DNA from 3 places in the Pseudomonas sp. GW460-LB5 genome. Region 2 is predicted to be linked to each of the others. Evidence: riboswitches for the same ligand, from Rfam matches in the RefSeq annotation. Region 2 holds a riboswitch; each other region holds the start of a gene.

Region 1 (9,929 bases), on a different contig from region 2:
TTGCCCGTGCCGCTTTCACCACGGATAAGCACGGGCGACTCGGTGGGCGCCAGCTTGCCCAACAGCTTGCGCAACTCGCGGATCGGCCGGCTTTCGCCGAGCAGTTCGTGGGTCGCCTCGTCCACCCTGGCAGCCCCTTTGCCACGTAGCCGCGCCATGCCGAATGCCCTGCCCAGGGTGACCTGAACCCGGGACTCATCGAATGGCAAGGTATGAAAGTCGAAAAACCATTCGCAAACAAAATCGCCGACGGCCGGCATGCGTAATTGTTCGGCACTGAGCACCGCGATCCACTCGGTGTTACTGCGCTTGATCATGTCCTTGACCGCGTCCGGGTGCCGCAGGTGCGAAGCCTGCAATCGCAATAACCCTACATCACAAGGATGGTCCAGCGCGGCAGCGAGCATGCAACTGTCCACATCCCAGCCTGCGTTACGCAGCCCAGGCAACAGCTGGTGGCAGTCGTCGCACGGGTCGACGATGAGCAAACGACGTTGAGCGGCAAGCTGTTGCATAACCGATCCTTGGCGCCAGTTTTTGGTTTTATGAAGTAAAACAGCAAGTTGTGGCGCTCGCTTAACAGTAGCAACGAAGTTGACAGTGCCCACTACCGTCTGTCTGTTGACGCATTTTTTTACAATGTCCCACGGGAATTTTCGCACTTTAACGACATCCCATGGCGGCGCAGGCAATAACGGATTCAAGCCTGACAAAAAATTTTACACCTAATGTGTGACTTGCCCCCAGAGGACGAGCATCAGTACACATAACCCCGCGCTGCAATTCGCAACCCTTGAGGCGACCTTGAAGCAACGCGGACTCACTTCGATGTTTGGGACCATAGAGAGACCGAACCATGAATGCCCCGCTCCGTGTCAACGAAGCACTGCTGATTGCCGACCACGCCTTCGAACCTTTCCAGTGCGTAGCCTGGGATGCACCCAATGGTACTGGTGAGCTGAGCCTGGCAGTAATCGACCGGACCAGCACCCGCATTGGCAGCAAGCAAGTGTCGTCGCGTATCTACTCCGACCCTGCCCAGTGGGCCAGCCTGATCGAAGAAGTGCGCGCCGAACTGTGCGAAAAAGGTTACGACCTGCAACCGTGGTCGATGCCAAAGTAACAGTGCCCGGCAAACCAAGTGCGTGCAGCGCCACGCACTTGGTCAAATACAAAGTTGCTGTTCTGGCAACTTTCACAGTTGCGACACAGTGTCGCAACCCTGCTGTTCAGTCCACGACTTTGAACTGTTGCAAGTGCTGATAATCGGCCTGCAGTTGTTCGGCCAGCTGTTGCGCACGCCCAACACGCACCGGCGCCAACTCCATGTCCACCACCAACGTTGTACAGGGCATGGGTTGTACGGCGTTCCAGTGCTGAAGGCGGCCATCGGTAAACACCAGGCAGCGTACTGCTTCATCCGGATGGGCGCGCTGGCGCGCCTGTAGCCAATGCCGGGCCTGTTCCAGCGCAGCGATCAGCGGCGTGCCGCCACCAGCGCCCAAAGCCTGCAGCCATGGCTGCAAGGCTGCCGAGGCCTTCAGGCCGTGGCGCTGCCACTGCGGTGTGCGCCCGCTGGCGGTCAGCAAGGCCAGGCGGGCGCGCTGGCGGTAGGCCTGGTCGAACAGTGCCGCCAGCAGCCCTTTGGTGTGTGCCAACGCCTGATGGCGGCGGGTCGAGGCCGACGCGTCGACGATCACCAGCCACAACTCTGCCGGTTTAGCCTGGCGTTGTTGCCAGCACAGGTCCTGGCGTAGCCGTGGCCGCCCTTTGAGCAAGGTCGGCAGCCAGGCCACCCGGCCGCTTGCTGCACTGCGCGCGCGGCCACGGCTGGCGCCGTTCTGCTTGCCTGCGCCCGCTTTGGCATCCGCCCCTTTTGCAGGTGACTGGGGGATGCTCAGGGCTTTTTTGCCCAGTTCGGCACCTCGCGACGTGCGCCGCTGGCCACAGGTTGCGCCGGCAATGCCCCCCAGTCGCCCTGCCCGCCCTGTTCACCCGCGTTGCCAGCGCTTTGCTGGCCTGGCTGCTGGTCAGGCGGCTGCGGCGCCGACGGCGGGTTGGCCTGGGGCGTAACGCGGCGGCGATGGCGCAAGGCGAACTCGGCCACCGCTTCGACATCCACTTCTTCGATGGCCGCACCGCCGCGCCAGGCGCAGTGGGCGCGTGCCGCACGCAACCACACCAGGTCGGCGCGCAACCCGTCTACGCCGGCGGCGTAGCAACGCTCGGTAATCCAGGCCAGCGCCTGGTCATCCAGGGCAATACCGGCCAGGGCATGGCGCGCCGCCTGGCAGCGCTCGCGTAACTGCGCCTGGGCCGCAGCCCATTGTGTGCAGAAAGCCTGCGGGTCACTGTCGAAGGCCAGGCGCCGGCGAATGATCTGCTGACGGGCCTCCGGCGCAGGCAGGCCCTCCAGTACCACGTTCAGGCCAAAACGGTCGAGCAGCTGCGGGCGTAGCTCGCCCTCTTCCGGGTTCATGGTACCGATCAGCACGAAGCGGGCGCTGTGCCGGTGCGAGATACCGTCACGCTCGATGCGGTTGGTGCCACTGGCAGCCACATCGAGCAACAGGTCAACCAGTGTGTCGGGGAGCAGGTTGACCTCATCGACATACAGCACGCCACCGTCGGCCTGAGCCAGCACGCCCGGGGAAAACTGCGCCCGGCCCTGCCCCAGCGCGGCATCCAGGTCGAGGGTCCCGACCAGACGTTCTTCACTGGCGCCCAGTGGCAGGGTGACAAACGGGCCCTCGCCGAGCAGGTCGGCCAGGCCACGGGCCAGCGTGCTCTTGGCCATGCCACGCGGCCCTTCGATCAGCACGCCGCCGATTTTCGGGTCGATGGCGGTCAGGCACAGCGCCAGCTTCAGGTCGTCGGCACCGACCACGGCGGCCAGCGGAAATTGCACGGGTTCACTCATTTCAAGCCTGTTCCTCGCCGTCGAGCAGTTGTTCCTCAAGGGCCTCGCGGTACTCGCCCGGCGCCTGCCACAGCCCGCGCTGCTGGGCCTCCAGCAGGCGCTCGGTAAGGTCGCGCAGGGCCTCGGGGTTGTGCTCGCGCATAAAATCACGGGTCGCCGGGTCGAGCACGTACGCATCGGCCAGCCCCTGGTAATGATGGTCGTCGATCAGGTGCGTTGTGGCATCGAAGGCGAACAGGTTGTCGACCGTCGCCGCCATCTCGAAGGCCCCCTTGTAGCCGTGGCGCTTGACCCCGTCGATCCACTTGGGGTTGAGCGCGCGGGCGCGTATTACCCGGTTCAGCTCTTCCTTCAGGGTACGGATGCGGGGACGGTCTGCCTGGCTGTGGTCGCCGTGGTAGCTGGCCACCGGCGCCCCGGACAAGGTTTCCGACGCTGCCAGCATGCCGCCCTGGAACTGGTAGTAGTCGTTTGAGTCGAGCAGGTCGTGCTCGTGGTTGTCCTGGTTCTGCAGCACCGCCTGCACCTTGGCCAGGCGCTGGGCGAACTGGGCGCGGGCCGGGGTGCCGTCGTCGCTGCCGCCGTAGGCGTAGCCGCCGTGGTTGAGGTAGACCTCCGCCAGGTCGTCGCGGCTGTGCCACAGGCGCCCGTCGATGGCGTTCTGCACCCCGGCGCCATACGCACCAGGTTTGGCGCCGAACACCCGCCAGCCCGCCTGCCGCGCGGCCTGCTCGGCGTCCAGCCCTTGCGCCAGCAGCGCGGCACGCTCGCTGCGTACCCGGGCGGCCAAGGGGTTGAGGTCGTCAGGCTCGTCCAGCGCGGCCACCGCCTGCACGGCGGCATCGAACAGGCGGATAAGGTTGCCGAAGGCGTCGCGGAAAAAGCCGGAAACGCGCAAGGTCACATCCACCCGCGGGCGGTCGAGCAGGCTCAGCGGCAGTATTTCAAAATCGTCAACGCGCTGGCTGCCTGTGGCCCATACCGGCCGCACGCCCATCAGCGCCATGGCCTGGGCGATGTCGTCGCCGCCAGTGCGCATGGTGGCCGTACCCCACACCGAGAGGCCAAGCTGGCGCAGGTGATCGCCGTGGTCCTGCAGGTGGCGTTCAAGGATCAGGCTGGCCGAGGCGAAACCCAGGCGCCAGGCCGTGGTGGTGGGCAGGTTGCGCACGTCCACGGTATAGAAGTTGCGGCCGGTGGGCAGCACGTCGAGGCGGCCACGGCTGGGCGCACCGCTGGGGCCGGCAGGCACGAATCGCCCGGCCAGCGCCGCCAGCAGGCCGTTTATTTCAGCGGCGCCGCAGGCATCCAGGCTGGGCGCCACCGCTTCGCGCAAGGCGTGCACCACGTCACGCACCGGCTGCCATTCGCTCGGTTCAGGCAACTGCAGGGTGCCGCCCAGCGCTTGCTCGATCACCTGCTGCGCCAAAAGCTCCAGGCGCTCGCGGGTATCGCCACAGGTGCGCCAGGGTTCACTGCTCATGGCCAGAAGCTGCTCAGGGCGTTCGCCCTGCCAGGGCAGCCCAAGCTCACAATCGAGCGGGTCAAAGCCTGGCACCAAGGCCTTGGCCAAGGCGCGCAGCAGGCTGGCATTACCACCACGACCGTCGCCGCGCTCAACCCGCAGCAGGGCCAGCAGCGTATCCAGCCGCAGCCGCCCCTCTGGTGACTGGCCAAACACATGCAGGCCATCGCGAATCTGCGATTCCTTCAGGTCGCACAGGTAAGTGTCCAGGCGCGGCAGCCAGACGGCGGCATCATCCAACTGCCCTTCCAACTGCAGCTCGCGGTCGATGTGGTTGACCTTGACCAGTTCGAGGATGTCGCGCTGCAACTCGCGGGCACGCCGCGGATCGAGTAGCTGCGCTTCGTAGAACTCGTCGGCCAGTTGCTCCAGGTGGCGCAACGGGCCGTAGGTTTCGGCACGGGTCAGCGGCGGCATCAAGTGGTCGATGATCACCGCCTGGGTACGGCGCTTGGCCTGGGCGCCCTCGCCCGGGTCGTTGACAATGAACGGGTAGATGTTCGGCAGCGGGCCAAGCAGCGCGTCCGGCCAGCACTGCGCCGACAAGCCGACGCCTTTGCCGGGCAGCCATTCGAGGTTGCCGTGCTTGCCGACATGGATCACCGCGTCGGCGGCGAACGCGTGGCGCAGCCAGAAGTGGAACGCCAGGTAGCCGTGCGGCGGCACCAGGTCGGGGTCGTGATACACCGCGCTGGGGTCTACCTGGTAGCCCCGGGCGGGCTGGATGCCGACGAAGGTCAGCCCAAAGCGCAAGCCGGCCACCATCAGCCGGCCGCTGCGGTACATCGGGTCCTGCTCGGGCGGCCCCCAGCGCTCCAGCACTGCCTGGCGATTGGCCTCGGGCAAGCGCTCGAAGGCGGCCTGGTAGTCGGCCAGGCTCAGGCTCTGGGCGCAAGGGCGCTGGTCCAGGTGGTCAAGGTCGTTGGTCACGCCGCCGAGCAGCTGGTGGATCAGTTGCGTGCCGCTGCCCGGCAAATCGGCCAGCGGATAGCCTTCGGCCTGCAGCGCTTTGAGAATGTTGAGTGCAGCAGCGGGCGTATCCAGGCCGACGCCATTACCGATGCGGCCATCCCGGGTCGGGTAGTTGGCCATCACCAGGGCCACGCGCTTCTCGGCATTGGGCAGGCGCGCCAGCTCGACCCAGCGCCGGGCCAGCTCGGCGACAAAGTCCATACGCTCGGGGTGGGCGCGGTAGCACACCACGTCGGACTGGCTGCGCTCGCTGCGCCAGGCCATGTCCTTGAAACTGACCGGGCGGGTAATGATGCGCCCGTCCAGTTCGGGCAAGGCGATGTGCATGGCCAGGTCGCGTGCACCCAGCCCCTGTTCGCTGGCTTCCCAGCCGGGCTGGTTGTCCTGCGCGCAGATGGCCTGCAGCACCGGAATGTCACGGCGGAACGGGCGCAGGTTGGGCCGTTCGGGGCTGGACAGGGCAAAACCGGTGGTATTGACCAGCACTTCGGCACCGACTTCGTCCAGCCAGGCTTCGACCTGGTCCAGGCAGGCGCTTTCCTTTAGGCTGGCCACGGCAATCGGCAACGGGTTCAAGCCAGCGGCTTGCAGGCGCTGGCAGAACACGTCGATGAACGCGGTGTTGGCCGCCTGCAAATGGGAGCGGTAGAACAGCAGCGGCGCCACCGGGCAATCCGGGTGCCAGTGCGGGTACCAGTCTTCCAGTGCCACACTGCCCTTGGCCGGGTGATACACAGCGGTGCGCGGCAAGGGCTGCGGCTCGTCCCAGGCATAATCGCGGCCCAGCCACTGGTTGGCCAGGCAGTTGTAAAGGTTGATGGCATTGGCCTTGCCACCCTGGCGCAAGTAGTGCCAGAGGCGCTCGGCCTGGTCGCCCGTGACGGTGCCCAAGCGGGTCAGCTCCGGGTCAGGGCGATCATCGCCTGGTACCAGAATCAGTTGCACGCCCCGGGCAGCCAGCTCGACCAGTTGCTCGACGCCATAGCGCCAGTAACCGACGCCGCCGTGCAGCGACACCAGGATGACCTTGGCGTGGCGCAGCACCTGGTCGACATACAGGTCGACCGAAGCGTGGTTCTGCACCTGCATCGGGTTGGCCAGGCGCAGGCTGGGGAAATCCTCAGGCAGTTGCTCGGCCGTATCGGCGAGCAACGCCAGGTGCGAATCGCCGCTGCAGAGAATCACCAGTTCGGCGGGTGTCTGGCCAAGGTCGGCAATACTGTCGTCCGGCACGAAGCCGCCGGGCTGGGTCCGCAGCAGGTGCACGGGTCAGGCGCCCAAGGCCTGGCGCAGGCGCGCTTCCAGCTGGGCAGCGTCGAGTTCCTGGCCGATCAACACCAGGCGGGTGATGCGCGGCTCGTCGGCACGCCAGGCGCGGTCGAAGTGTTTGTCGAAACGGGTCCCCACGCCTTGCACCAGCAGGCGCATCGGTTTGCCCGGGATGGCAGCGAAGCCTTTGGCGCGCAGGATGCCGAACTCCACCACCAGCTGGGTCAAGGCGTCGAGCAACAGGCTTTCGTCAGCCTCCGGCAGGTCGATGGAAATGGAGTCGAAGGCGTCGTGGTCGTGGTCGTCATGATCGTCGCCATCGTGGTGCGAATCGTGGTGGGTACGGCGGCCATCGATGTGCGCCTCGGACTCGGCGCCCACACCCAGCAGCACCTCCAGCGGCAGCTTGCCACTGCTGGCCTCTACCACCTTGACTGCCGGCGGCAGTTCTTCGGCCACTTCGGCGCGCACCTTGGCCAGGCCTTCGGCGTCGATCAGGTCGGCCTTGTTCAATACCACCAGGTCGGCGCTAGCCAGCTGATCGGCGAACAGTTCGTGCAGCGGCGATTCGTGGTCCAGGTTAGGGTCGAGCTTGCGCTGGGCATCGACCTGGTCCGGGTAGGCGGCGAAAGTGCCGGCAGCCACGGCCGGGCTATCGACCACGGTGATGACCGCGTCGACGGTGCAGGCGTTGCGGATTTCCGGCCACTGGAAGGCTTGCACCAGCGGTTTGGGCAGGGCCAGGCCACTGGTTTCGATCAGGATGTGGTCCAGGTCGCCACGGCGTGCCACCAGCTCGCGCATGACCGGGAAGAACTCTTCCTGCACGGTGCAGCACAGGCAGCCGTTGGCCAGTTCATAGACGCGGCCGCTGGCTTCTTCTTCGGTGCAGCCGATGCTGCACTGCTTGAGGATTTCGCCGTCGATACCCAGTTCGCCGAATTCGTTGACGATGACCGCAATGCGACGGCCCTGGGCGTTGTCGAGCATGTGGCGCAGCAAGGTGGTCTTGCCCGAGCCGAGGAAGCCGGTGACGATGGTAACGGGGAGCTTGGCCAGTGTTTTCATGTCGCATTGCCCTTGGCAGAATGGCGCGGGCATGCAGGACGACAGCCGCGGACCAGGCCGGCCGGGCTTGTTCGCCACCGGATCACCCCGCCCGGTTGAAAGTCGAAAACGTTGCGAGGCAGGTCTCCTGGCTTGCACCGTTCCAGCTCCCCGTTCAGTTGAACGGCGGGCTGGCGGGATGACGCCTTCCCGCGCATTGGCGCAGTGGCTGTGTCGATCCGTTGTCAGTGCTTACAGTTGCGGGGGCAGCCGCGGCTTGTACCGCGTTCCCGTCTTAGCTTCGGCCTGGCCGAAGAACCTCGAAGTGGCAAGGCTACGCAGTGGCTGGCGGGTGGTCAACCATTGCTGCGGGGCTTGCCGACAACTCTTGGCGGCACTGCGGTACAGTGGCGACTTTGCCCACTGTCAAGGACGCCCCATGCTCCTCGCCCCCGCCATCCCGGTACTGCGCATCTTCTCGGTCGACAAGGCCAGGGAGTTCTACATGGATTTCCTCGGTTTCAGCCTGGACTGGGAGCACCGCTTCAGCCCGAACCTGCCGTTGTACATGCAGATTCACCGCGATGGCCTGATCCTGCACCTTACCGAGCACCATGGCGATGCCTGCCCCGGCTCTACAGTGTTTGCCCGCCTCGACGACCTGCGGGCGCTGGAGCATGAACTGCAAGGCAAACAGTACGGTTACGCCCGGCCCGAAGCCGAGCGCCTGGACTGGGGCCTGCAGATGCAGGTGTGCGACCCGTTCGGCAACCGCCTGCGCTTCTGCCAGCAGATCGATGACGAGGCCAACCTGTGAAGGCGCTGGGCAAACGCGAAATGGCCCGCCTGGAGCGGGAGCTGGTAGCGTGCCTGACGGACGCCTGTGAAACCGCCAAGACAGAAATCGTCGGGTTCACCTGGCTCACCCATCGCCTGGACCCTGAGAACTTTCCGGCCAGCCTGCGTATTACTTGGGTGTTTGAACAAGAGGCCGAGAAAGTCGCTGCAGTGGCGGGTGAAGCAAAGGCACGCATGCTGGCGCTGACCCGTCAGGCGTTGGACCACGCCGGCATACAACTGGATCACCCGGCCTGGCATGTACGGTTTGACAGCGAAGAGGCCTGCAAACAGAGCCACGGAGGCGACTGGGCCAAGCGCTTGACGGGGCGCTGAGCCCAGGGCCAGACAAGATCGGGCGCCGCTCGCGCGGCGCATCGCCAGTGCAGGAAACCCATACACGGCGGGCGGTACTTTACCCGCCCCCAACGGGCCGTTAGGCTACGCACTCCCCCAGTACGAGGTATTCGTCCAATGCGCCATTAATGCCGCCGTCCATTCGACGGCCAGTCTTCAGCCTCCGGTTTGCTCCGGAGATGTCGCGGCATTTGTGGAGTTGTGCATGACGAACACGTCGATCCTGACGCTGGACAGCGTCTCTTTGGCCTTGCCTGATGGCCGGCTACTGTTTACCGATCTCAACGAAACCTTCGACCAACGGCGTACCGGCCTGGTCGGGCGCAATGGCGTGGGCAAGAGCCTGCTAGGGCAGGTTCTTGCCGGCCAGCGTGCACCGAGCAGCGGCCAGTGCCGGCGCCTTGGGCCTGTCCATCTGCTGAATCAGCAGGTAATCGAGCGCAGCACCACGCTTGCCGACCTGGCCCAGGTGGGGTCGGTGATAGCGGCGTTGGAGCGCATCGAGCAAGGCAGCATCAACCCCCAGGATTTCGACACCGTCGGCGAGCGCTGGGATATCCGCGAGCAACTGCAGATGCACCTGCAACGCAACGGCCTGAGTCACCTTGACTGGCGCCAGCCCGCACGCAGCCTGAGCGGCGGCCAGGCTATGCGCGTGGCGCTGGCAGGCGCATGGCTCAGCGGTGCCGACTACCTGATACTCGACGAACCGAGCAACCACCTGGACAGCGACGCCCGTGCCCAATTGCTGAGCATGATCGAGGCCTGGGACCGAGGTTTGCTGGTGATCAGCCACGACCGCAGCCTGCTGGCGCACATGGCGCGCATTGTCGAACTGTCGAGCCTGGGGTTACAGGCCTATGGCGGCAACTACGGCTTCTATGCAGCACAAAAAGCCAGCCAGGTGGCGCAGGCCCAGCAGCAACTTGCCCGGCTCAAGCAGCAGCAACAACGCCAAGCCCGTGAACTGCAGCGCCAGCGCGAAGACCTGGAACGCCATCA
Region 2 (9,929 bases):
TCGCGGTTGAGCCGGCCGATGCGCTCCTGCAGCAGGTTCAGCCCGATCAGCAGGGCACGCTTGAGCTCGGCCGCCTCGAAGTACCAGGCCCGCACGCGGTGCAAGCGCTCGGCGGTGCCTGCACGGTCCATCGAGCGGGCACCGGCAGCCAGTTGCCACAGCGGCCGGGCGATGGTCATGGCCAGCCACCACAGCAACAGGCAGCCCACCAGCGCCAGAGGCGCAGAAGTGCCCACCACGTTGAGGATCAGGTGGTTCAGTGGCGTCACCGTCTGCGCCAGCGGTTGCTGCGCCACTACCCCCCAGCCGGCGCTGGGTACGGTGGCGAACCCGGCGAGCATTTCCACGCCCAGGCTGTTGGTGATTTGCCGAGTACCGTTGTCCAGCGTCGCCAACTGGTCGATCAGGGCGTTGCCCTCTACCACCGTGCCTACCCGTTCGTGATTGGGGTGGTACAGCAGGCGACGGTTGCGGTCGACCACATACAGGTACGAACCGTCCTTGTAGAAGTGTTCGCCCAGCAGGCTGTTGAGGATGTTGCGTTCACGCAGGTACAGGCTGCCGCCGACATAGCCCAGGTAGCGACCGTCGCTGTCGAACATGGGGTGTGAAAGCGCCACCACCAGGTTATCGGCCGCCGAAAGGTAGGGTGTGGAAACCAGCGGGCGGCGTTCGTGCAGTGCTTCCTGAGCGCCGGGCGACTGGACAAGGGTGCCAATCAGATGCCGCAGCGGGGCGGGGGATACGGCCCGCAGCACGCCGTTGGCATCGATGACGAAAGTGGAGTTGAAGGCCATGCTCTGGCCCAGTACACGGTCGGTTTCCCCCAGCAGCGCCGCGGCATCGCTTAGCTGCCGGCCTTGTACGCCGGCGCTGAACCTCAGCTGCTGCTGGGCGTTGCCGATGAATGTCTCGGTGATGCTGGCCAGCTTCATCGCATACACCCGGTTGGCTTCCAGGGCGTGGTCGATCAGCAGTTGGCGCTGCACCCGGTAGCTGGCGAAATAGCTGGCGCACAGCATGACCAGGGCGGTAAGGGCGCAGAGCACCAGAATGAGTGTGCGTAGATCCAGGCGCAATCCGTGCTTGGCGTGTGGCAATCCTGACCTCGATTGATTGAAAGTAGCGACGACCTTTCGCGCTAGGGGAAGTGGGGAACCGCGTTCAGGAACCAGCCCTGTCCAGCGCATTCAGCTCGTCTTCTACCTGCTGCATGCGTCGCTCGACCAGTGCCTGCACCTTGACGTCGCGGGCGGTCTCACGCATCAGGGCGGTGAGTTTTTCGCTCAGGCGCTTGCCCGCTTCGGTGTCTTCCAGCGCTCTGGCCTTGGCCGGGTCCTGGGTGGCAGCAACGATGGTGGCAAATTCGGCGTCGCTGAAGTTCTTTTCGCTGTACAGCCGGAACAGGTCCTGGCGCTGGTCCTCGACGGTCAGGTACTTGCGCAGTACACCCTGGATGGTGGCTTGCGACAGCTGCGGGTGAGTGCGGCCGAGCAGCGCGGCCATGCGCTCGATGTTATGGGTATAGGCCTCTTGCAGCGGCAACTGAGCGAGGATCTGGTCTTCACGAGAGGGTTTCTGGTCGCAGGCGGTGAGGGCGGCAGTCAGCAGCAGGGGCAACAGCAACGTCTGGAAGCGAGGCATGGCGTGGCCTGGTCGGGCAGTGAAGACGGCCGATTATACCGATGTCCGCCCGGCCACGACGAGCTTTGTGATTTGCCTTGAACGGCACACTGGGGTAGAACCTTGCCCTCCCACCACTGCCAACAGCCCCATGCCGAACTGGACCCTGCAACCTGTGGCGCGCGTCGCCATTGCCGAAGTCGTGGCGTTTGTCGATAGCGCACGCCGCGAGTTGTTCCCGATGCTTGCAAAAGCGCCATTGCCGCACGACCTTGCGCATTTTGCCGAGACTTACCTGGACGGTGCGGGGTGCTTCCTTGAGGCGCGTGATGCCGGGCGGCTGGTTGCGGTGATCGGCTACTTGCCCTATGACCACCGCTTCCCTCAGCTTGATTATCACGCTGAGCGGGTGGTCGAGGTGGTGCGCCTGTTCGTGTTGCCGGCCTACCGCAGGCATGGCCTGGCTGCCGCGTTGTTCGGCGCGTTGCGCGAGCGGGCGGAGCAGGCAGGTATCGACTGCCTGTACCTGCATACGCATCCGTTTCTGCCGGGTGCGATTGCGTTCTGGGAGCGGCAAGGGTTTGCCGTGGTGAATGTGGAGCAAGACCCGGTCTGGCAGACCACGCACATGCACTTGCGATTGCCCTGATCTGTGGGAAATTGCCTACAACGGCGCTTTGGGTGTGATCGACGCGTTCATATCCAGGCCGGTCCTGCTTGCTTACCTTCCCCTGTGCACGGCTTATTCACTGCACACGAGGGAGGCTCACGATGCCACACATGGCGCTGTACAAACTCAAACTGCTTGACGAATTCGAAGACCGCACTGGCCTGTGGACCTTCGGTGATTTCGAGAACAGGTTGATGGAACTGTGGCGTGGGGCGACGCGCCATGATGCCAAAGGTATTATCAACGCGGCGCACAACGAGCGGCGCTGGCCCAGGACGGTGAAGCGCTACTTGCTTACCCATTACCGGGCGTTTGGCAATGTCAGTTCGGAGCTGCAGCGCACGTTTGCCGAGGTGCTGGCCGCGATGAGTGAGCAGGAGCAAGCGCAGTGGGGGTTGCTGCCTGCGGGTAGCGCTGTTGCCTGATGGATCCTGGGGCCGCAAACCGCCGCCAGTCCAGGCAACCCGGTCTATCAGCCCCCCCCAGACAACGGCCACTCCACCGCCAAGCGTATCTGGTCGCCGTCCAGCTCCGCCTGCGCCGTGTTCCCCCGGTGCACGTTATGCCTCACCGAGAACGTCGTCCCCTTGGCCTTGCCACTTTGCACCACATACCTCGCCTCGAGGTCGCGTTCCCAATGCTTGCCACCCTTGCCATACCCCAGGTATGCATACCCGCCATTGGGGTCGACATGCGTGCCGTCGATATCGAACCCCCGCACATACAACGCCGTCAGGTTCAACCCCGGCACCCCATAGGCCCCCATGTTCAGGTCATAGCGTGCCTGCCAGGACTTCTCGTTCGGGGCGTTGAAGTCCGACATCTGCACGGCGTTGGCAATGAAGATTGCCCCTCGCGTCACGTAGTCGAACGGGGTGTTGCCGTCGACCTGTTGCCAGCCAAGGCTGAAACCGTGCGGCCCCTGGTTGTAGCGCGAGACCAGGCTCCAGGTGGTGTTGTCGATGCGCCCGGACAGCGCCTTGCCGGTGTCTGTGGTGCGGTACAGGTTGAGGTCCAGGCTGATGCTGCGTCGGTCATCCAGCGCGTGGCTGAGGGTGCTACCCAGGTAGTGCTGGTTCCAGCTGTCCTCGTAGCGCGAGGTGTACAGGCTGCCGCTGAAGGCTGCACCGGGGTTCCAGACCACGCCCGCCAAGTCAAAACTGTTGCCCTGCTTGCCGTTGGAGTAATTCACCACGAAGCCCTGGTCGTGGCTGGAGGCATTGCGGTCGGCGCTTTCGTTGAAGTGCCCGGCCACCAGCGTTAGCGTGTCCAAATCGTTGCTGGTGAGGAAGAACCCTGTGGCGGTTTCGGGCAGCAGGCGGCTGTCGGAAGAGCTGAACACCGGGGTTTTGACGCGTTGTTCGCCATAGGACAGTACAGTATTGGATACCCGCAACTTCAGCGCCGCGCCTGCGCGGCTGTATTCGTTTTTTGGATGCCCGTCGTTATCCATCCCCAGCAGGCGTGCTTTGCCCGCGCGCCCGCCGCCACTGTCGAGTTGTACGCCCAGATAGGCATGGGCATCGACGCCGACACCGATCAGGCCCTGAGTGAAGCCGGACTGAAATGTCCCCATCAAACCGTAGGCCCATTCCTCAGCCTTGCCATCACGTTCGCTGCGCGGTTTGTAGGCATTGCGCGCGGCACTGTTGCGCCCCCCGTGCCGGTAGTTGCGTTGGTCGAATACGCTGCGGTTGAGGATGCTCCAGCTGCTGTCTTCGACAAAACCGTTGCTTTGCGACTGAGCGGAGTCGGCCAGGGCAAAGGGCGACAACCCCAACAGTGGCAGCGCCAACAACAGCCGGTTCATCGCGCTGCCTCAAGCTTCTGCAACTGGGCTGCGAAGCGGGCTTGCGCCCGCGCAGGCAAGCTGGCTGGCAACTCGGTAGCCGGCGCGTCACCGACCTGAATCACCATCACCATGCCCATCGCCAGGTGCGGAATGCATTGGATGCCGTATACCCCCGGCACGCTGAAGGTCTGCTCGAACGGCTGGTTCAACTTGCTCTTGAAGGCCTCGGACCCCGCCGGTAGCAGGCCGGTCACGCTGGCCGCATTGTGCCCGTTCTGGGTGGGCAGAAAGCGCACCGTGTCGCCGGGGGCAATGCGCAGGTGGTCCGGCTCGTACACCATGGCGCCCTCGCTGCCGCGGTTGAGCATTTTCACTTCATGCACCTCGGCCAGTGCGGCCGGGGCAAGCAGGGCGCTGGCAAGCAGCAGGGCGACAGGGCGCAACAGCATCAGTGGAACTTCCTGGTTCAGGGGGCGCGAAAACGCAGGATGCGCGCGCCATCGAAGGGATCGGTGAGGTAGCGGGCATGCACGCCAAAGGTGCACAGCAGGCGCTCGGGGGTGAGGACTTCGAACGGTTTGCCAAGGGCGACCAGGCGGCCCTTGTCCAGTACCGCGACGCGGTCGCAGGTGAGTGCCTGGTTGAGATCGTGCAAGGCCACCAGCGTGGTCACGGGCAGGGCTTGAACCTGTTGCAGCAGGCTTAGCTGGTGCTGAATGTCCAGGTGGTTGGTCGGCTCGTCCAGCAACAGTACCTGTGGCCGTTGTGCCAGGGCGCGGGCGATGTGCACGCGCTGGCGCTCGCCACCCGACAGCGACCCCCACAGGCGTGCGCGCAGGTGCAGGGCGTCGAGGTCAGCCAGGGCCTGTTCGACGATGGTACGGTCCTCTCGAGAGAAGGGTGCCAATGCCGACAGCCAAGGTGTGCGGCCCAAGGCAACGGCGTCGAACACACGGATTGCGTCGAGGGTGTCAGCTTGTTGCTCGACCAGTGCCAGGGCCTGCGCAACCCGGCGGCGGGGCAGTTGTGCCAGCGGTTCGCCCAGCAGTTGCACGTTGCCACTGGCCGGCTTGCGCAGCCCGGCCAGCAACTTGAGCAGTGAGGACTTGCCGGAGCCGTTGGGGCCTACGATGCCCAGGGTTTCACCTGCTACAACGCTCAGCTCGATATCGCGCAGCACGGCAGTGCCGGCCAATTGCAGCCCTAGGCCCTGGCAACTCAGCGGCGCAAGCTGTACAGCTGTCATGACCGTCATGAGTGCCCTCGGCGGCTGACCAGAATAAGCGCGAAGACGGGCGCCCCGATCAGTGCGGTGACCACGCCCACGGGAATCACCTGGCCCGTGATCAAGGTGCGTGAGAGGACGTCGGCGGCAATCAGGAACAGTGCACCGCCCAGTGCGCTGGCGGGCAACAGGCGGCTGTGGCCTGGGCCGAGCAGCAGGCGCAGGGCATGCGGAATCACCAGCCCGACAAAACCGATGGCGCCGACGATGGACACCATCACGGCCGTCACCAGCGCTGTGCAACTGATCAGCAGTAGCTGGGTGCGCCGCACCGGGATGCCCAGCGATGCAGCCGAATCGGCGCCGAAGGTGAAGGCATCCAGTGCGCGGCGGTGCCACAGGCACACTACCAGGCCAAACAGCGCCACCGGTACGGCCAGCCACACCGATGGCCAGCGCACGCCGCTGAGATTGCCCAACAGCCAGAACAGGATGCCGCGTGCCTGTTCGGCGGTGGCCGACTTGGTGATGAGAAAGGCGGTGAGAGCGTTGAACAGTTGCGAGCCGGCGATACCGGCGAGGATCACCTGCGCGTTGTTGCTGCCAGGGCCGGCCGCGCGGGCCAGTACCAGCACCAGGGCGAACGCAGCCAGCGCCCCCATGAAGGCGCCCCCGGACATGCTCAGCGTCAGGCTACCCAGGCCCAGCAGGCCGACCAGCACTGCACCGGTCGAGGCGCCGGCCGACAACCCCAGCAGGTACGGCTCGGCCAGCGGGTTGCGCAACAGCGCCTGCAGAACCACACCGCAGGTGGCCAGGCCGGCACCGCAGGCTGCCGCGACCAGGGTGCGGGTCAGGCGGTAGTTCCAGACGATGCCGGCGTCGATCGGGTCAACCGGGTAGCCGGCCTGCCACAGCTGGTTGGCCAGCACCTGGCCGACCACGCTGGGCGACAGGTTGGTCTCACCAATGGCGGTGCCGGCCAGCAAGGCGGTCAGCAGTGCCGCCAGGGCAACGGCGATACAAGGTAGCAGGCGGCTCATCACTGGGGTGCTTTACCGCTGGCAAAGGCGGCGGACAGCGTCTGCAGGCCACGGAACAGGCGGATGCCGGCCTGCATGGCGTCGGCGTCGAGGACGATGATGCGATCGTGTTTCACCGCGTCCATGTTGCGGGTTACCGGGTCGTTGCGCAGAAACTCCAGCTTCTTCTGGTAGTCGTCGGCGGGGAAGCGGCGGCGGTCCATGCGGGCGATGATCAGCCAGGTGGGGTTGGCCTTGGCCAGGGTTTCCCAGCCTACGGTCGGCCACTCCTCGGTGGATTCGACCACGTTGCGAACGCCCAACGTGCGTAGCATGAAGTCCGCGACCCCTTGACGGCCCGCCACGTAAGGGTCGATGTCGAGGTCAGCGCTGGAGAACCAGAACAGTGCCGAGGTGGCAGACAGGTCCTTGCCGGCCAGTTGCGCCTTGGCGCTGTCCAGGCGGCCTTTCAGCTCGGCGTTCAACGCAGTGCCGCGGTCCTGCACATCGAAGATCTCGGCCAGCTGGCTGACGCTCTTGTAGATGCTGTTTACCTGAAACGCCTGCAGGCGGGTGCCGTCGGCGCCGACCAGGTTGTCTTTGCCTTCGCAGTCCGACGGCAGCAGGTAGGTGGGGATCTTCAGCTCATCGAACTGCTCGCGGGTGCCGACCACACCCTGGGCGCCGACCATCCATTCGAACTGCACGGTCACCAGCTGCGGGCGCTTGCCGACCACGGCCTCGAAGCTGGGGTCATTGTCGGCCAGGCGCGGCACCTTGTCGTTCTGCGCCTGGTACTCGGGCAGCACGTTGTTGAACCACAGCGAAGTGCCCGCCAGCTTGTCGCCAAGCCCGAGTGCGTAGAGTATCTCGGTGCCGGCCTGGCCGATGGTGACGGCGCGCTGCGGGGCCTGGGCGAAGGTCTGCGGTTTGCCGCAGTTCTCGACCGTGAGCGGGTAGTGGGTGGCGGCGGCCTGGGCCAGGCCAGTGAGGCCGAGGCCGGCGAGCAGGGTGGCGAAACGGGGCAGCATGCTGGGCGATCTCCTATCGGACAGTTCGGGTGAGGAACGCACGGACAGGCATCGCCGAGCCCCCGCCGAGGGCAGGGGCAACACTGATGGCCAATCCCGGACACCCCGCCGGTTGGTAAATGTAGGCCGGCAGGTCTCCTGACTGGTGCGTCATGGCCCGGCTCCGGCCTTCCCGGGTTGTGGCCCAGTGGCATCAATGGAGCAGGCTCGGCACCTACAGTTGCGGGGGCAGTTCCGTTTGGCCCGTATTGGCGGGCCTGGGATTCCCTATTAATTCCGTGGTGGAAACCGGCGGCCCGCATGGTAGACCATCGTGCCGCCGGGTGAAAACGCTTTTCAGAAGTACTTCAGCCAGGTGATGTCGCGGCGGCGCGCTTTCAGGCGAGCGAACCCGCGCACCGGCAGGTACAGCGAAACCGCCAGCACCACTGCACCCAGCCACACCGCCGCGATGCCGTCGAAGCCGAAGTAGTCGCCATGGTTGAGGCCGAACAGCGCCACGCAGGCCAGGTACAACAGCTTCAGCACGTACAGGTGCAACAGGTAGAAAAACATCGGTGCTGCGCCAAACACTGCCAGCGCGCTGACCCAGCGGGCCTGGCCGGCGCGCTCGAAGGCGCGCAGCAACAGCAGGCCGCAGCCCAGGGTCAAGGCCAGGAACAGCAGTGAAGGCGGGTACTTGGTGATGTTGAAGAAGCTCATCACGGTTTGTGTGAAGGTGGGGTAACCGCTCCACGGCGCCTCGCCGTAGCCGTTGAACATGCGCAACGCGACAAAGCCCAGCAACGCGATCAAACCCGCCAGCAGCAGGCGCTGCTGGCGCTGGCCAGCCGCACTGCCCCGGGCAAACCAGGGGCCCAGGCCATAACCCAGCGCGATGACGCCGATCCATGGCAGCACCGGGTAAGACGTGCGCAGGCGCAGGTTTTCGGAAAACTCAAGCCAGCCCCGGTCGTGCAGGATTGCCCATGGCACGTGCAGGGCTGACTCCACACCAAAGTGCAGGCCGTCGAGCAGGTTGTGGCCGGCAACGATGGCTGCGCCCAGGGCGAGCAGGGCAGCACGTGGCAGCCATACCAGCAGCGACAGGGCGATCATGCTGACGCCGATGGCCCAGATGACTTGCAGGTAGATGACGCTGGGGGGCAACTGAAAGGTCCAGGCGAAGTTGACCAGGGTGAATTCCAGCACCACCAGGAACAACCCGCGCTTGAACAGAAACGCCGAGACATCGCCGCGGCCTTGGTGCTTTTCGCCGTACAGCCAGGCCGACAGCCCGGTTAGCAGGACAAACACTGGCGCGCACAGGTGGGCCAGGGTCCGGCTGAAGAACAGCGACGGCTCTGTGGCTTCGATGGTCATCGGGTCGCTGACCTGTCGGTGCAGGAAGAACGTTTCGCGGACGTGGTCCAGAAGCATGAACAGGATCACCAGGCCGCGCAGGGCATCGATGCTTTGCAGGCGCTGGGTGATCAAGGAGGGCGTGGCGCTGGCGCTTGTCATGGAGGGTCGCTGATAGGAATTAATGTCATGTGAAACGTTATCTTATAACTAATCGATGAGAGGTTGGTAGAGGTTTTTGTGTTGCCTGTGCCGGTCTCTTCGCTGCGCAAGGCTGCTCCTACCGGTCGGTGGTGACTGGCAGGAGCAGCCTGGTGCTGCGAAGAGGCCGTTACAGGCAACTCAGGTCAGAAGGTGTAATCAACCGTCGCAAAGTACGATCGTGGCATCCCCATCAACCACTGCTGCCCACTGAACGCCGACTGCACATATTCACGATCAGACAGGTTGTTCAACTGCAACCCCAACTTCACATCCGGCAGCACCTGCCAGGCGATGTTGGCATCGACCACGGCGTAGCCGGGGGCACGTTGGGAATTGGCAGTATCGGCATAACGCTCATCCACGTAGCGCACACCCATGCCGGCCTCTACCTGCTGGCCGAAGCCTTTGCTCAGCCACAGGTTGGCGGTACGCCGTGGCACGTTGGCCGGCCGGTTGCCGGCACGGTCCTGCGCTACACCGCCGACCATCTCGTCGAAATCGTCATACCTGGCGCGTACCAGCGACGCATTGGCCGACACCTGCCACTGATGCGCCAGTGCCAGTTCCAGGGTTGCCTCAAGGCCATCTGACGTCTGCTGCCCAGCCTGTTGTTTCTCGTGGGTGATCGGGTCGTCCACCAGCAGCTTCTTTTTGACGATGTGGTAGGCGGCCAGCGTCCATTCGCCACGGCCGTCCCAGAAGCGCTGCTTGAGGCCAACCTCGGTCTGTTTCGCCTCGGTCAGGTCATAGTGCATCTGGGTGGGGCTGAGGCTGATGAGGTTGTTGACCCCCTCCTGGCTGGTGGAGTACTGCCCGTACAGCGCCAAGTCATCGGTGACTGCGAACACCAGCCCGGCGCGCCAGTTACCACCTTGCAGGCTGCGGTCGCTGCGGCTGTCGTTGGTCAGGTTGGTGCGGTCGATGTGGTTCTGGTCGCGGCGCACCCCAGTGACCAGCGACAGCCGGTCGCTCAGTTGCAAGCGGTTCTCGACGAACAGAGCGAAGGTGTGGGTGCTGGACA
Region 3 (9,929 bases), on a different contig from region 2:
GAACGGCGACCCCGACCTGCGCGCCTTCAACCTCGGTTACAACGCCGAACTGCCCATCAGCGACGACCTGAAACTGTATTCGTTCGCCACCTATGCCGAGCGCAAGCTCGAAGCCTTCAACAACTATCGACTGCCCAACAGCAACGCCTCGATCCCCGAGTTGTTCCCCGACGGGTACTTCCCGCTCAACAACATCAAAGACACCGACTACCAGTGGCTGCTCGGCACCCGGGGTGCCGCCGGCGCCTGGGACTGGGACCTGTCCACCACGTACGGGCGCAACAAGAACCAGCAGTCCAGCGACCTCACCATCAACCCTACCTACGGCCCGGCCTCGCCAACCTCGTTCGATGACCTGGCGACTTTGCAGTTCGACCAGTGGGTAAACAACCTGGACATCACCCGCGCTTTTGATCGCGTGTTTGGCCTGGCCGTACCAACCCGCGTCTCGGCGGGCCTGGAACACCGTTGGGAGCGGTTCCAGACCTTCGCCGGCGACCCCGTCGCCTACGGCGTCGGGCCCTACACTTACCCGGCCACCCTGGCCGACGGGCGCCCCAACCCGCTCTACGCGCTGGCCACCGGCCAGACCGCCGTGGGCGCCCAGGCTGCGCTGACCATCCGCCCGGAAGACGAGGCCGATGTGAAGCGCAACAACTATGCCGCCTACATCGACCTCGGCCTGGACCTGACCCCGCGCTGGTACCTGGGCACCGCCGCGCGCGTCGAGCACTACGACGACAACTCGGGCAACACCGCCAGCTTCAAGCTCAATTCACGCTATGAACTGAGCGAAACCGTGGCAATCCGCGGCACTTTGGGCAGCGGTTTCCGTGCCCCGTCGCTGACCCAGAGCGGCTATACGGTCAGCGACAACCGCACCGCGCTGGACGCTGACGGCAATGTGGTGCCGGCCTTGCGCCGCACCGTGGCGCCTGGCAGTGCCGCGGCGCTGGCATTCGGCGGCGACAAGCTCGACCCGGAGAAATCGCGCAACGCCGGCCTGGGCCTGACCTGGCAACCGGCGCGCCGTACCAGTGTCACCCTGGACACCTACCTGATCGACATCGACGACCGCATCCTGTTGACCGAAAACCTCTACGACCGGCAGAACGGTGCCGGTGCTATTGGCGATATGCTCCAAGCACTGGGCCTGGCACGCACCACCTGGATCAACTACTACACCAATGCCTTCGACACCCGTACCCGCGGCCTCGACCTGGTAGGTGACCACACCAGCGAATTCGGTGCCTGGGGCGATGTGCGCTGGACCTTGGGCTTCAACTGGAACAAGACCACTGTGCGCGGCAGCCGGGGCACGCCCGCAGCGCTGGCGGCAGCCGGTATCGAGGTGGTCGGCCATGGCCGCGAAGGTGACCTGGTGGCGGCCTCCCCGAAAACCAAATGGGTACTGGGCAGTCAGTGGTTGCTGGGTAGCTTCACCGGCACCTTGCAGACCACCCGCTACGGCAAGGTCGAAACCTGGCAGCAGAATCAGGCCCAGGACCGCACCTTCGGCGCCAAGTGGATTACCGACCTGGACCTGTCGTACCTGCTGTTCGACAGCTTGACCGTCAGCCTGGGCGGCACCAACATCTTCAATGTACGGCCCGACAAGAACGGCGTGTACAACGCCAACGGCAACCAGGCGGCCTACGGCAACCCGCCGTTTCATCCAGGTGGCGGGTACTGGTACACCAAGCTGGCGTATGACTTCTGAAAACATCCTTTGGGTTTAGCGCGGACCTCAGTGGGAGCGGGCAAGCCCGCGAATCAGGCAGATGCGGTGGATGGCACCGGCTTTGCCGGTGTTCGCGGGCGAGCCCGCGCCCACAATGATTGGGCAAACTTTCACCCTGAGCACGGCAGTCACTCGCACACATGGCAATTGACGCAAACCCCGCCCCATGCTCTCCTTATGCCTCACGTTCAGGTGCCCCCCAGGGGGTGAAACGGGAAACCGGTGCGTCGCAGGCCCTCCATCAGGGCCGGACAAGCCCGGTGCTGCCCCCGCAACGGTAAGCGAGTGAAGCGTCTGTGCCACTGTGCCTTGTAGTCCGGCATGGGAAGGTGACGCTTTTCAGGAGCCCTGCTCCTCCTCGCAAGCCCGGAGACCGGCCTGGCGTTCATGAACACCCCGCGGTGGGCGGGCGCTGTTGCATTCCCCTGGGCGGCCACGCATCAGGGATGCCGCGCTTGCCCGTTGCCCACAAAAAGCAGAGGAACGCGTCATGCCCGTCACCAGCGCCAAGCCACACAGCCTTGCCACCCCCGTCACCCTCAGCCAGCGCATCGTCATTGCCGTTGGCGCAAGCCTGCTGGGCCTGGGCCTGGTGTACTTCGCCGGTTTCTCGCACATCGAGGCCGTGCACAACGCCGCTCACGACACCCGCCACAGCGCCGCCTTCCCCTGCCACTGAGTACGCCTGATGATCACGCGCATTGCCCGTACCGCGGGCTTCAGCGGGCTGCTTGCGGCCCTGCTGCTGACCCTGCTGCAAAGCTTCTGGGTCGCCCCGCTGATTCTTGAGGCGGAAACCTACGAATCCTCGGCCCCGGCCGCACACCACGAACATGGCGGCGAAGTGGCCGCCCATGAGCACAGCGCCGACGCCTGGTCGCCGGAAGACGGCTGGCAGCGGGTGCTGTCCACCACCGGTGGCAACCTGGTGGTTGCGGTCGGCTTCGCCCTGATCCTCGCCGCCCTCTACAGCCTGCGCGAACCGCAGCGTGCCGGCACCGGTGTGCTGTGGGGCCTGGCCGGTTTCGCCGTGTTCTGTCTGGCGCCAACGTTGGGGCTGCCACCGGAACTGCCCGGCACCGCTGCCGCCGACCTGGGGCAACGCCAGGCCTGGTGGATTGGCACGGCCAGCGCCACCGCCCTTGGCCTGGCCTTGCTGGTGTTCGCCCGGCACTGGCTGTTGAAGGCGCTGGGCGCCGTGTTGTTGATAATCCCCCATGTGATCGGCGCGCCACAGCCCGACGTGCATGAAAGCCTGGCCCCCGCAGCACTGGAGACTCAGTTCAAGATGGCCTCCTGGCTGACCAACGCTGCATTCTGGGTGGCCTTGGGCCTGCTCAGTGCATGGCTGTTCCGCCGTTCCAGCCAGGCCTGATGCCGGCCTTCTACGCCGGCTTCGGCTGCCGCCGAGGTTGCCCGGTGGATACATTGCAAACCCTGCTGCACCAAGCCTTGGCTAGCCAGGGCCTGGTGCTCGCCGACCTGCGCGGCATTGCCAGCATCAGCCTCAAGGCCGACGAACCCGGCTTGCAGCAACTGGCCGAACGCCTTGGCTTGCCCTTGGTGCTGTACCATAGCGCACAACTGCAAGCCTTTGAGCCGCTGCTCAGCCACCGCTCTGCCACAGCCCATGCCCACAGCGGCTGCTGGGGCGTGGCCGAGAGCGCGGCACTGGCGTTGGCCAGCCAGCGGCCCGGCTGCACCGCCGGGTTACTGCTGACCCGCCAGGTACTGGGCCCGGCGACCCTCGCCCTGGCCTGCTGAACATTTCGCTCCTCTTTCCTGCAAGGACTTTCCATGACGGTGTACTTCATCGGTGCCGGCCCCGGCGACCCTGAACTGATCACGGTCAAAGGCCAACGGCTGATTCGCCAGTGCCCAGTGATCATCTATGCCGGCTCACTGGTACCTGCTGCCGTGCTCGAAGGCCACAAGGCCCAGATCGTGATCAACAGTGCCGAGCTGCACCTGGAACAGATCATCGCCGCCATGCGCAGCGCGCACGAACAAGGCCAGGACGTGGCCCGTGTACACAGCGGCGACCCCAGCCTGTACGGCGCCATCGGTGAACAGATCCGCCACCTGCAGGCGCTGGGCATCGATTACCAGATCATCCCCGGGGTCACCGCCACGGCGGCCAGCGCGGCGCTACTTGGCTGCGAACTGACCCTGCCACAGGTGGCGCAGACGGTGATACTCACTCGCTATGGCGACAGTTCACCCATGCCACCTGGGGAGCAACTGGGCGACCTGGCGCGCCACGGCAGCACCTTGGCGATTCACCTCGGGGTCAAACACCTCTCGCGGATCGTCGAAGAACTGCTGCCGCACTACGGTGCGCACTGCCCGGTGGCGGTGGTACATCGTGCCACCTGGCCGGACCAGAACTGGGTGCGCGGCACCCTTGGCGATATCGTCGAACGCGTCGCAGCCAAAGATTTTCGCCGCACGGCGCTGATCCTGGTAGGCCATGTGCTAGGGGATACCCCCTTCGCCGAATCGGCCTTGTACCGTGCCGGGCATGCCCACCTGTACCGCCCTGGGGACTGAGCATTGCCAGTATTGCCGCCCGCGTAGCAGACTCCGGGTTCCCGCCTGCGAACAGGAGTCACGCCCATGCTGGAATTACGCCCCAACTGCGAGTGCTGCGATACTGACCTTCCGGGCGACAGCCCCGATGCGCTGATCTGCTCCTTCGAATGCACCTTCTGCCGTGCCTGCGCCGACACACGCCTGCAAGGCCGCTGCCCGAACTGTGCCGGCCAGCTGGTGCCCCGGCCGACGCGTGTCGGTCAGGCGCTGGCCAATAACCCCGCCGCCACCCAGCGTGTGAACAAAGCGCACGCCACCTGCGCCTGACGCCCTTCCAAACAGACATCGCCGCTTTCTCGGGGTGATGTCTTTCACGCTTCTTGTAGGATTTTTCCACAACAAGCACGCGGATTATCAACACTTCTATACTCGGCATTACCAAACTTCGGGATTGGTCGTATCTTGCAGCGCTTCCGATTAACCCACTTGCAGACGTATTCCGGAGTGATCCAGGAAGCGGACCACATCCCGACAGGAGTTTTCCACATGACAACCGTGCTGATCGTCGACGACCACCCCATTGTCCGACTGTCCTTGCGCCTACTGCTCGAGCGTGAACGCTTTCATGTTGTCGGTGAGGTGGGTAACGGCAGCGAAGTGGCTCAGGTAGCCCGCGATCTGCGCCCCGATGTAGTCGTGCTCGATATTGGCCTGCCCGGTCTGGATGGCATGGAAGTGATCAAACGCCTGCAAAGCCTTGAGCCGGTGCCCAAGATCATGGTGCTGACGGGCCAAGCCACTGACCTGTACGTACGGCGTTGCCTGGATGCCGGCATCGGCGCCTTCGTCACCAAGGAAGAAGACCACGAAGCACTGCTGTTCGCCCTCAAGGCGCTGGTCAAAGGCTATTCGACCTTCCCGCAAATGTCGGTCAACAGCAACTCGCTGGAAAGCGAACCGGTGCGCCTTGCCAGCCTGTCGAACCGTGAAATGGAGGTGCTGCGGCGCCTGGCGCGCGGTGAAAACAACAAGAATATCGGTACCCGCATGAATCTGAGTGCCAAGACCATCAGCACCTACCGAGGCCGGATCATGGAAAAGCTCAAAACCGAATCTCTGGTCGAGATGGTCGACCTGGCCAAACGCAACAGCGTCTACTGAGCGTTCGGCCGCCATGAAGCGCCTGCTGGCGTGCATGCTCCTGGCCATCGGCCTGGCCGCCCCCACCGCGCTGCTGGCCCGCAGCGAAGCTCGGCAACTGCTGGCGCGCTCTGTCAGCGCAGCAGCCCCACTGCAACTGTCCAGCGAAGACCGGGCCTGGCTGCAGCGACGTCAATACCTGGTGCTAGGCAGTTCGCGGCCCGACTATCCACCGTTCGAATTGAACGCCAGCCAACAGGACTACGAAGGGATCAGTGCAGACTACGCAGGTATCATTGCCGAACTGCTGGGCATACACGTCGAGGTGCGCCGATTCGATAGCCGCCACGAAGCCATCGCCGCGTTGCGGGAGGGCAGTATTGACCTTCTGGGCAGCTCCAATGCCTTCGAGGCGGCAGATGCCGAGCTTGAACTGAGCACGCCGTATGCAGACGACCTGCCGGTCATCGTCACACGCGAGGGGAGCAGCCTGAAGAACCAACCCGACCTCGCCGGCTTGCGCCTGGCCATGGTCGATCACTACCTGCCGGCCAGCACCGTACGCGGTCTGTATCCAAAAGCGCAGTTAAGCTTGTACCGCTCGACCCTTGCCGGGTTGGCAGCCGTCGATCTGGGCGAGGCCGATGCGTACCTGGGCGATGCCATCAGCACCGACTTCACGATTGGCAAGAACTATCAAGGCACGCTGAGAATCGACCACTTCTGTCAGGTTCCGGCTGGCGCATTTGCATTTGCCTTGGCCAGCGACAACCCTCGCTTGCATCGGCTGGTCGACATGGCGCTGGCCCGCATAAGCGAAAGCGAGCGCCTTAACATCCTGCGCCGCTGGAGCAGTGGCAACACCAGCCTGCTGTTGCAGCGCCACCTCACTGACTTGAGCAGCGAAGAAAAAGCCTGGATCGCAGCCCACCCCTACATCGATGTATTGGTCAACACTTCGCTGGCGCCATTGACGTTCAACGACGCCGAACACCGCCCAACCGGCATCACCCTTGACCTGCTGAAACAGATTTCATTGCGTACCGGGCTACAGTTCCGCCCGGTCGAAAGCGATTCGGCGCAGGCGATGGTCGAGCGCCTGGTCCGCGGCGATGCACACATGATCGGCGCCCTGGGCTACGGCGCGGAGCGCTCGAAACAGCTGCGCTATACCCGCCCCTACCTGGTCAGCCCACGCGTACTGGTTACGCGCAGCGACAGCACTTACCCCGCACAAACCAAAACGCTGGATGGCCAGCGCATCGCTTTGGTACGCGGCTCGCCGCAGAGGGCACTGCTGCAACAGCGCTATCCGCAAGCCAGGCTGGTCGAAGTGGACAACCCGCTCGGCCTCATGGAGGCCCTGGCCGGCGGGGCTGCCGATGTGGCCCTTGCCAGCCACATCAATGCCGCCTACTACATCAGCCATGTTTTCAAGGGCCGCTTGCGCATCGCCAGCGTACTGGATGAAGACCCGGCCATTGCGGCCTTCGCCGTGGCTGCGGACCAGCCGCAGCTCCAGGCCATTCTCGACAAGGCGCTGCTGAGCATTCCACCCGAAGAGCTCGACCAGCTGGCCAATCGCTGGCGCACCAGCACCCTGGTCAGCGACAGCGCTTGGCGCGATTACCGCACACTGGCCTTGCAGGTACTGGTGTTGTCGGCCCTGCTGCTGGCAGGCGTGGTGTTCTGGAACAGCTACCTGCGCAAACTGATCAATCAGCGCACCGAGGCCCAACACGCGCTGCAAGCTCAGCTGGCCCTGAGCCGAGGCCTGCTCGAACAGCTGCGTCAGGCAAAGGACGACGCCGAACAAGCCAGTCAAACCAAAAGTACCTTCCTGGCCACCATGAGCCATGAAATCCGCACCCCGATGAATGCCGTGATCGGCCTGCTGGAGTTGGCCCTGGAAGACAGCCGCGAGGGCCGTTGCGACGCCCAGACCCTGCAGACTGCCCATGACTCGGCCATCGGCCTGCTTGAACTGATTGGCGATATTCTGGACATTTCCCGCATCGAGTCCGGGCACATCACCCTGCAACCGGTGCCCACAAACCTGGTCGAACTGGTACGCGCTACCGTGCGGGTTTTCGAGGGCAACGCCCGGGCCAAAGGCTTGCTTCTGCACGCTGAGCTGCCTGCCGGGCCGGTCTGGGTGCTGGCAGACCCGCTGCGACTCAAACAGATCCTGTCCAACCTGATCAGCAACGCCATCAAATTCACCGACCGCGGCGAGGTCCAGGCCAGCTTGCTGACGCCCCCAGCCGATGGGCAAAGCCGCCTGCCAGTTGAACTGTCTGTGCGCGACACCGGCATCGGCATCAGCCCACTTGATCAGGCCCGGCTGTTCCACGCCTTCGTTCAGGCTGACGGCCCGCGAACCCACCAAGGGGCGGGCCTGGGATTGGTCATCAGCCGCACCTTTGCCGAACTGATGGGTGGCAGCTTGAGCCTGCAAAGCGTCGAAGGCGTTGGCACCAAGGTACAGGTCAGCCTGCAATTGCCAACCTGCCCAGCACCAGAGCCCGCACAGCAACTGGACCCGGTAGCGGAACGCAGCACTGGCCCGTTGGAAATCCTGGTTGTCGACGACTACCCGGCCAACCTTCTATTGCTGGAGCGGCAACTGCACACCTTGGGCCATCACGTGACCTTGGCAGACAACGGCCAGATTGCCCTGGAGCGCTGGCAGGCAGCGCGTTTCGACCTGGTGATCACCGATTGCAGCATGCCGGTCATGGACGGCCACGAACTCACCCGTCGCATTCGCAGCCTTGAAGCCGAACGCGACCTGCCGGCGTGCCAGATCCTCGGCGTGACTGCCAATGCCCAGGCCGAAGAGCGTGACCGTTGCCTGGCCAGCGGCATGGACGAGTGCCTGTTCAAGCCGATCGGCCTGCACACACTCAAGGCCCATCTCCCCCAGGCCCGCGGCGCCCAAGAAACGCCACTGCACAGTAGCGGCTTCAACCTGGCTGAGTTGCGCCACCTCACCCAGGACGACAAGCAACTGACGCGTCATCTGCTGGAACAGCTGTCAATCAGCGTTGGCGAGGACCTGGCCGCCTTGCGGGCGCTGGCGCCCGGGGCCGCCGATGAGGACGTGCGTACCCTGGCTCACCGAATCAAGGGTGGCGCGAAGATGATCAGGGTGCGCGGCGTGGTGAAGGATTGCGAAGCCATCGAGAACGCTCATGCGCGGGGCCTGCCAACGGCTGTCGAACGTGAACGGCTGCAAATCAGCCTGCAGGCCCTGCTGAACGAACTGAAGGATGCGCTCAATGCAATTGCAACGTCGAGCTGATCTGGCTGATCGCATCCACCACGTGCCGTGAGCCCTGCTGGATTTCCATGATCACCGTACCGGCCTCATTGGCCAGCGCAACCCCATGACCGGTGCGGGTCAAACTCGATTGCATGCTGGCCACCGCCAGCAGTGACAGGTCGTGGTTCTGCCGTACAACGTCGACGATTTCCAGGGTTGCCTTGCTGGTCCGCGCCGCCAGGTTGCGCACCTCGTCGGCTACCACGGCAAAACCTCGCCCGTGCTCACCGGCGCGGGCCGCCTCGATGGCCGCATTCAGGGCCAACAGGTTGGTCTGGTCGGCAATTCCACGTATGGTCAGCACGATCTGACCGATTACATCCGATTGCTTGCTGACCGCGTCGATGCTGCGGGCAGCGTCGTTCAGCTCATGGGAAATCTGCTCGATTACCTGCACCGTCTGCTGTACCACCTCGGTGCCCTTGCGCGCGCAGGCATCGGTCTGCATGGAACTGGCATGGGCGGCATCGGCGGCGGTTTGCTGCGTGCTGACCTGGCGGGTGATGTCACTGGCGAACTTCACCACTTTGTACAAGCGGCCCTTGCTGTCGAATATCGGGTTGTAAGAGGCCTCCAGATAGACCATCTGGCCCTGCTTGTTGATGCGCTCGAAGCGGTGCGAATGGTACTCGCCGCGGTTGAGCGATGCCCAGAACTCGCGGTACTCAGCCGACTCGCGCTCCTGCGGCAGGCAAAACAGCCCGTGATGGCGGCCGACTACCTCGTCCAGGCGATAGCCCATGGTATCGAGGAAGTTCTGGTTGGCCTTGATCACGCGGCCTTGCGGGGTGAACTCGATCACCGCCATGGAGCGGCTGATGGCCTTGAGCAGGCTCTCGCTCTCGTGCTCCAGCACCACCCGCTGGCTGATGTCCGCTGCCACCTTGATCACACTGGTGACTTGGCGGTGCTCATCCAGCACCGGCATGTAACTGGCCTCCAACCAGACCTCACGACCGGCCTTGTCGAGGCGTTCGAATGTACCGCTGATGGCCTTGCCTTGGCCCAATTCGCGCCACAATTGTTGGTATTCGGCACTTTGCGCGTAGCCCGGCTCGCAAAACACCCGGTGATGCTTGCCACGCAGTTCGTCGGCGCTATAGCCCATGGCCTGGCAGAAACGCTCGTTGGCATCGAGGATGGTGCCATCCGGGGCGAACTCGATCATCGCCATCGAACGGCTGATCGCCG

The links. A riboswitch is a leader RNA that binds a small molecule or an ion and turns the genes downstream of it on or off. The one in region 2 is predicted to bind cobalamin.
Region 1: it holds a riboswitch for cobalamin, as region 2 does, so the genes downstream of both, cobW (cobalamin biosynthesis protein CobW) here and AC07XM_RS21965 (ABC transporter substrate-binding protein) in region 2, are expected to answer to the same signal.
Region 3: it holds a riboswitch for cobalamin, as region 2 does, so the genes downstream of both, AC07XM_RS11130 (CbtB domain-containing protein) here and AC07XM_RS21965 (ABC transporter substrate-binding protein) in region 2, are expected to answer to the same signal.

What each region holds. Positions count from the first base shown of each region.
Region 1 covers NZ_JBWKXT010000003.1:87,260-97,188, forward strand. Annotated here, with positions in the region: gene AC07XM_RS04060 (sigma-54 dependent transcriptional regulator) at 1-515, opposite strand, end outside; gene AC07XM_RS04065 (hypothetical protein) at 857-1,123, shown strand; gene AC07XM_RS04070 (vWA domain-containing protein) at 1,230-1,796, opposite strand; gene AC07XM_RS04075 (magnesium chelatase ATPase subunit I) at 1,898-2,920, opposite strand; gene cobN (cobaltochelatase subunit CobN) at 2,922-6,683, opposite strand; gene cobW (cobalamin biosynthesis protein CobW) at 6,687-7,754, opposite strand; cobalamin riboswitch at 7,855-8,071, opposite strand; gene AC07XM_RS04090 (glyoxalase superfamily protein) at 8,173-8,550, shown strand; gene AC07XM_RS04095 (hypothetical protein) at 8,547-8,906, shown strand; gene AC07XM_RS04100 (ATP-binding cassette domain-containing protein) at 9,133-9,929, shown strand, end outside.
Region 2 covers NZ_JBWKXT010000041.1:45,180-55,108, reverse strand. Annotated here, with positions in the region: gene AC07XM_RS22005 (sensor domain-containing diguanylate cyclase) at 1-1,100, opposite strand, end outside; gene AC07XM_RS22000 (hypothetical protein) at 1,165-1,644, opposite strand; gene AC07XM_RS21995 (GNAT family N-acetyltransferase) at 1,775-2,272, shown strand; gene AC07XM_RS21990 (hypothetical protein) at 2,395-2,718, shown strand; gene AC07XM_RS21985 (OprD family porin) at 2,766-4,103, opposite strand; gene AC07XM_RS21980 (pseudoazurin) at 4,100-4,534, opposite strand; gene AC07XM_RS21975 (ABC transporter ATP-binding protein) at 4,552-5,340, opposite strand; gene AC07XM_RS21970 (FecCD family ABC transporter permease) at 5,337-6,353, opposite strand; gene AC07XM_RS21965 (ABC transporter substrate-binding protein) at 6,353-7,363, opposite strand; cobalamin riboswitch at 7,475-7,671, opposite strand; gene AC07XM_RS21960 (acetyltransferase domain-containing protein) at 7,700-8,866, opposite strand; gene AC07XM_RS21955 (TonB-dependent receptor) at 9,052-9,929, opposite strand, start outside.
Region 3 covers NZ_JBWKXT010000014.1:38,112-48,040, forward strand. Annotated here, with positions in the region: gene AC07XM_RS11125 (TonB-dependent receptor plug domain-containing protein) at 1-1,720, shown strand, start outside; cobalamin riboswitch at 1,915-2,137, shown strand; gene AC07XM_RS11130 (CbtB domain-containing protein) at 2,232-2,420, shown strand; gene AC07XM_RS11135 (CbtA family protein) at 2,430-3,116, shown strand; gene AC07XM_RS11140 (cobalamin biosynthesis protein) at 3,116-3,505, shown strand; gene cobM (precorrin-4 C(11)-methyltransferase) at 3,539-4,291, shown strand; gene AC07XM_RS11150 (DUF1272 domain-containing protein) at 4,358-4,600, shown strand; gene AC07XM_RS11155 (response regulator transcription factor) at 4,820-5,434, shown strand; gene AC07XM_RS11160 (transporter substrate-binding domain-containing protein) at 5,448-8,717, shown strand; gene AC07XM_RS11165 (methyl-accepting chemotaxis protein) at 8,692-9,186, opposite strand; partial or broken gene AC07XM_RS11170 (PAS domain-containing protein) at 9,229-9,929, opposite strand, start outside.